Linked DNA regions of Siphonobacter curvatus. The protein of the gene in region 2 interacts with the protein of the main gene of each other region in a pairwise test. Links are inferred from orthologs where the notes say so. Each region holds a gene or a part of one and is shown on either strand. Other genes may lie near its edges.

Region 1 (3,185 bases), on a different replicon or contig from region 2:
TTAAATTCCGTATAGTGAGCCATACCCGTAAGGACAAAGCCAAATACCACGAATAAGACCGTACAGATGGCTAAAGACCCAATAATGCCAATGGGCATGGTTCGTTGGGGATTGCGGGCTTCCTGAGCCATTGCGGCTACAATATCAAAACCAATGAATACGAAGAAAATCACCCCGGCTCCGCGAAGGATTCCACTCGCTCCAAATTCGCCAAAAGTACCCGTGTTTTCAGGAATGAAGGGATGGTAGTTTTCCGGTTTGATGTACTGAATACCCAACGCAATAAACACAATTACGACCGCAACTTTGATCGCCACGATGATGCCATTTACCCAGGCCGAGCCCTTTGTACCCCGAATGATAATAGCAGTGATGATCCAGAGAATAAGCAGGGCCGGTACATTCATAATTCCGCTGACCGTACTACCGTCGGCCAGCGTTACGGCTTCAAAAGGACCGCGTACCCACTGCGGTGGCAGATGAATCCCGTAGGAAGCCAGAAATTTAATCAGGTACTGCGACCAGCTAATCGAAACGGTAGCCGCTCCTACGGAGTATTCGAGGATTAAATCCCAGCCGATGATCCAAGCAAAAAGTTCGCCCATGGTGGCGTAAGCATACGTATACGCACTACCCGCTACGGGCACCATGGCCGCAAATTCGGCGTAACACAGGGCACTGAACGCACATCCAACAGCCGCTAGCAAAAAGGATAGTACAACGGCCGGACCCGTATTGTTGGCTGCGGCGATACCCGTGAGCGAAAAAAGTCCGGCTCCGATGATTACGCCAATACCAATGGCAATTAAATTCCAGGAACTCAGGCTTCGTTTTAGGGTATTACTACCTTGCTGGGCAGCTTCGGTTTGCAGCGAAGCAATGGACTTAATCCGGCTCATTAATCTATCTTTTTGGTAGGGAATTTTGTAAATATAATTTGCGAAGGGCGATCCCGCTACCATTGAGCCTGAAAATAGGATCATCTGGAACGAAAGTGCGGCCAGTTTGCGGACTTTCAAGCCATAAAAAAAGGCTGGATCGCTCCAGCCTTTTTCAGTATCCCTAGCAGTTGACTCTTAAAGTCCGCTGAAATCGAAGTCATTGAGGAATTGCGTCGTGAACTGTCCGCTTTGGAAGGACGGATCGTCCATGAGTCGCAAATGGAAAGGAATCGTCGTTTTTACGCCTTCGATGACGAATTCCGACAGAGCCCGTTTCATCCGCGTAATCACTTCCTCCCGACTCTGACCCGTTACGATCACCTTGGCAATCATGGAATCATAGTTCGGCGGAATGGTGTAACCCGCGTATACGTGGCTGTCAATCCGTACGCCATGTCCACCGGGCAGGTGCAGCGTCGTGATTTTGCCGGGAGCCGGACGGAAATTATGTCCGGGATCTTCGGCATTGATGCGACATTCCATGGAGTACAGTTTCGGACTGTAGCTCTGACCTGAAATGGGTACACCGGCGGCCACTTTGATTTGTTCTTTGATCAAATCGAAATCGGTTACTTCTTCCGTAATCGGGTGTTCAACCTGAATACGGGTATTCATTTCCATGAAGTAGAAGTTACCGTGTTTGTCGACGAGGAACTCAATGGTACCCGCTCCTTCGTAACCGATGGCGGATGCTCCTTTGATGGCCGCTTCACCCATTTTTGCCCGTAACTCCGGCGTAATGATGGGAGAAGGCGTTTCTTCGACCAGTTTCTGGTGACGACGCTGGATGGAGCAATCGCGTTCGGACAGGTGGCATACCCGACCAAATTGATCTCCTACGATCTGAATTTCGATGTGACGGGGTTCTTCCACGAATTTCTCCATGTACAGACCATCGTTGCCGAACGCCGCCGCCGATTCCGTACGAGCGTCGTGCCAGGCTTTTTCAAATTCTTCTTCGCTGCGAATGACCCGCATACCGCGTCCACCTCCACCGGCCGTAGCCTTGATGATGACGGGGTAAATACCACGGGCTAACTCGATTCCCTGCTCAAGGGATTCCAGCAAACCGTCGGAACCGGGGATAACCGGTACACCAGCGGCTTTCATGGTTGCCTTGGCCGTAGCCTTATCACCCATGGAATTGATTTGCTCGGGAGTAGCGCCAATGAACTTGATTCCGTATTCGCGGCAGATTTGCGAAAACTCGGCATTTTCCGAAAGGAATCCATAACCGGGGTGAATGGCATCCGCACCGGTTACTTCAGCCGCTGAAATCAAATTGGGGATACTTAAATAAGACTGGCGACTTGGCGGAGGCCCGATACATACTGCCTCATCCGCAAAACGTACGTGCAGACTTTCGCGATCGGCAGTCGAGTATACAGCCACCGTTTTAATACCCATTTCCCGACAGGTACGGATGATCCGCAGGGCAATCTCGCCACGGTTGGCAATCAATATCTTCTTAAACATCTTTTCAGTTTGCAGTTTTCGGTTTTCTGTATTCGATAAAATCACCGCCCGCTCCTAGTGAAAACGGACGACTGAAAACAGAAAACTAACTTACACAGGTTCAACTAAGAACAGAGGCTGGTCGTATTCAACCGGCGTGGCATTTTCAACCAGTACTTTCACGATACGGCCGGATACTTCTGACTCGATTTCGTTGAAAAGTTTCATGGCTTCAACCACACAAACTACTTTACCAGGCTTGATTTCCGTACCTACTTCCACGAATGCCGGAGCATCGGGGCTACCCGCCCGGTAGAACGTACCGATCATGGGCGACTTAACCGTAATCAGGTTGGAAGCTTCCGCCGCCGCTGCAGGCTGGGCCGGAGCCGCCGGAGCACTCGGAGTAGCTACCGGAGCCGGAGCGGCAGCGGGGGCGGCTACCGGAGCTGGAGCCGCCACGGGGGCTGCTACACCCGCGTAACGCTTCACGCTGATTTTCAGGTCAGTCGTTTCAATGTTTACTTCGTCCAATCCAGATTGGGCGATGAAATCAAGTAGATGTTGTATGTCTTTGGTTTCCATTGTGAATGAATTTTCGGTCTTGAAGAGTCGACGCGTACAGGCCGACTGGCGGTATTACTTTACGCGTTCTACGTAATCGTAGGTACGGGTATCGATCCGGATTTTTTCACCTTGCTCGATAAACAGAGGTACCATGATTTTAGCACCCGTTTCTACTTCTACGGGTTTCTTGGGGGAGTTGGCCGTATCCCCGCGGATACCGGG
Region 2 (3,326 bases):
TTCGCTGGTACGGCGGAAGGATCTGGCAAAGACTTCCCAAACCCCTGGTAAGACCCAATTGATCAATCATTTTTCGGTTGACAATTCCTGGTACCTGGTCGATTTACCCGGTTATGGCTACGCCAAGCTCAGCAAAAGTGAGCGGGAAAAGTTCGAACCCATGATTTTCGGGTACCTCGAAAATCGGCCTAATCTGATCTGTACGTTTGTGCTGGTGGATATTCGGCACGATCCGATGTCCATTGATCTGGAGTTTATGACGCAATTGACAGAAGCGGGGGTACCCTTTTATCTGGTGTTTACCAAAGCCGATAAACTGAGCAAATCCCAAGTAGAACCGAAAGTGAAAAAGTACCGCGATGGCTTTTTACAATTTTTTTCGGAAATGCCGAAATACTTCGTCACCTCTTCCGTTGACGGAGTAGGCCGCGACGAAATTGCGGAAGCGATTGGAGAATTGAACGCGGATTTTCGGGGTGTTCGGCGGTAATCGGGCAAGGATTGGCTACTTTTGCGGTTCCATTTACCGAAAAAGGTCATTGCCTTATACGTTGAGCCTTGGTAAGGAGTCATGATCTCGCTCATAATCAAACGGTTATGAGGCTATCATGTGAATACGGAAAAAACAGTTTTTGTCAAATAAATTCGATTACATGGAATTGTTGAAAGAAATCGCCCATATCTCCGGAAAGCCCGGTTTATACCGCATTTTGAAGCCTACTCGTACGGGAGTTATTGTTGAAACCATCGACGAGAAAAAAGGCCGTACCGTTGTAGGAGCAAACGCCCGGGTTTCGGTACTGAAAGAAATTTCCGTATATTCCGATAGCGAAGAAGGCTCAAAACCCCTGCCCGATATTTTTGCGGCCATTCGTGAGAAACACGGCGAAAAAGTAGAAATCGACGCTAAAAACGCCAGCGAAACTGAACTGCGTGAGTTCCTGGGTGAGGTATTTCCGGAATTCGACCGGGAGAAAGTGTATCCTTCGGACATTCGTAAAATGATTTCCTGGTATAACCTGCTATCTTCCTATCTGCCCGAAGTATTCGAGGTGAAGGAAGAAAATACGGAAGAAGAAAAAGCTGCTTAAGCTATTTCCTAGCACAAGCAAAAAGGCCGCGAAGAAATCGTTCTTCGCGGCCTTTTTGCTTCGCACTGATTAGCCAAATAATTCACTCGAAAGGTACCGATCACCCCGGTCGCAGATGATGCAGACGATGACGCCGCTTTCCAGTTCGGAAGCTAGCTTCAAAGCCGCTGATACGCAGCCACCGGAACTCATGCCCCCAAAAATTCCCTCGACCCGGGCCAGCTGACGCGTCATCGCTACAGCGTCGGCCTCGGCTACATCCATGGTACGGTCGACTCGACTGGGATCAAAAATTTTCGGCAGGTACTCCGTAGGCCAGCGGCGAATACCGGGAATGGACGATCCTTCAGTAGGCTGACAGCCGACGATCTGGATGTTCGGATTTTGCTCTTTCAGGTACAGAGAATTGCCCATGATCGTACCCGTCGTACCCATCGAACTGACGAAGTGCGTAATCGTGCCGTTGGTATCCCGCCAGATTTCCGGACCGGTGCCTTTGTAATGAGCCAGGTAATTATCCGGATTCGCAAACTGATTGAGTTGGTAGTGGGTGCCCGCGTCGGCCTTGTTTTGGGCGTAGTCGCGGCAGGCTTCAATACTTTCCAGCAGCGTTACTTTCGCTCCGAAGGCCTCCATCGTTAATACGCGTTCGCGGGTCGAATTCTGCGGCATCACCAGCTCGATAGTCAAATCATACAGGCGGGCAATCATAGCCAGAGCAATGCCTGTATTCCCACTGGTCGCTTCAATCAATGAAGTATTGGACTGAATATCACCCCGTTCCAACGCACTACGAATCATATTCAGGGCCGGACGATCCTTCACGCTGCCGCCGGGGTTGTGCCCCTCGAGCTTACCAAAAATTTTAACCTTGGGATTGTTATGTAATCGCGTAATTTCTACCAGCGGGGTATTGCCTATAAAATCGAGAAGAGAAGCCATAGAAGCGAATGTTATCGTCCGAATACTAACTGCGGGGCAAAGTAAAAGATTGCTCCTGAAAATACACGGATTAACTAGACTTTCCCTAATTCACTAGGAAGAAGCAACGCAGTACCAGCCCATGGTTGCGGATGAGTAACAACCTCAAAACGATTTGACACCCGCTTTTTTTACTTTCGCAATCACAAATAGTCCAATGGCTTTTCCCTGTTCCTGCCCTTGTTCAATGGCATCCCGGTAATGGATTCCGCCGTAAAGCCGGGAAATGGCTGCTTCTTCGGCTGCCTGCCGAAACGATTGAAACGATCGCGTAGGAAGATCAAAGATGACCTCTGTCGTATCCGTAAAGGCAAAACGATCGCCCAGCAAGTACGTCAACACTTCGGAAACCGCCGTGGAAATGACGCTGTGCCCGCTGGTATATTCGGGAAAGGGCGGGGTTTGTAACAACGGTTGCCAGGTCTTATCGATTTGTTGCTGAATGTACGTTTCTGGGCGAATCCGATTACTCCGGTATTTTTCATCCCAGCAGCTAATGAACGCGTCGTGCAGGGTCATGGCGGTTAAGGCCAGTACGAATACGGATCGGTTAAAGCTCAGTTTGGCCTGCGTGGTCGCAATACTGGTAATGTTCATCCAGTGGCCTCCGGGACTGATTTTCTTGAAACCGATCATCATGTGACCCGACGTATTGATCGCAAAAGGATTACAATCCCAGTAGGAGGCAATGAAACGGTGGTCCGTATTCAGCGTTTTGCCTTTCTGGTAAACTTCGTACGCCAGCTTATAGAAATTACTGCTGGAATCCCTGCTGAACGTAACGGGACGTTTGGGTGCAAACTGACTACAGGAATCCATCATAAACGGACGAATGGTCTTCCAGTGCGGCTCGATCGCTTCAATGTATCCCGGAGGCGTGGGATACCAGTAACCTTCTCCTTTCACCGGACGGTAACGAAGTCGGGTACTGAGTTGGTTATAACGGTCAGTAAGTGCATACGCAAGGACGTGTTTAGCCATGACCTGAGCAGCGTCAATGGCGGCATCAATGGTTGGTTGCGGCTGTCCTTCGGCGAGCCATTTTTCAACCAGTTTTTTCTGATCTTCCTCGAGCATGTAGCCGGAAGGGAGAATCAGTCGACCCGTTTCCAAAATGCAGTAGGTAGCAGCCAGGGCGTAATCGTACGACTGAACCGAAGACAAATCGGGTTTTTTGAAATCACGGGCTAACCGGGTAGGCGAGGGGATTTTTGAATCATTTCGGGAGACAAATTCCTGGGCTCCCAGGAGGCA

What was found.
Region 1: the proteins of cysM (region 2) and accC interact in binary tests that used the Escherichia coli proteins (3 or more experiments, as listed by UniProt). The link is inferred for Siphonobacter curvatus from one-to-one orthologs.

What each region holds. Positions count from the first base shown.
Region 1 is NZ_PTRA01000003.1:193,454-196,638, reverse strand. What follows is about bases 248-3,104. They hold accC (acetyl-CoA carboxylase biotin carboxylase subunit), read right to left. Parts: upstream 2,418-3,104; coding sequence 1,077-2,417; downstream 248-1,076. Other genes in these bases: efp (elongation factor P), read right to left, coding at 3,036-3,104; accB (acetyl-CoA carboxylase biotin carboxyl carrier protein), read right to left, coding at 2,508-2,981; C5O19_RS17930 (amino acid permease), read right to left, coding at 248-899. In the rest of the region: more of C5O19_RS17930, read right to left, coding at 1-247; more of efp, read right to left, coding at 3,105-3,185. UniProt on the Escherichia coli protein: This protein is a component of the acetyl coenzyme A carboxylase complex; first, biotin carboxylase catalyzes the carboxylation of the carrier protein and then the transcarboxylase transfers the carboxyl group to form malonyl-CoA.
Region 2 is NZ_PTRA01000001.1:3,493,840-3,497,165, reverse strand. The notes cover bases 98-3,095. They hold cysM (cysteine synthase CysM), read right to left. Parts: upstream 2,034-3,095; coding sequence 1,161-2,033; downstream 98-1,160. Other genes in these bases: C5O19_RS14465 (vanadium-dependent haloperoxidase), read right to left, coding at 2,178-3,095; C5O19_RS14475 (DUF5606 family protein), read left to right, coding at 654-1,091; yihA (ribosome biogenesis GTP-binding protein YihA/YsxC), read left to right, coding at 98-490. In the rest of the region: more of yihA, read left to right, coding at 1-97; more of C5O19_RS14465, read right to left, coding at 3,096-3,326. UniProt on the Escherichia coli protein: Two cysteine synthase enzymes are found. Both catalyze the same reaction. Cysteine synthase B can also use thiosulfate in place of sulfide to give cysteine thiosulfonate as a product.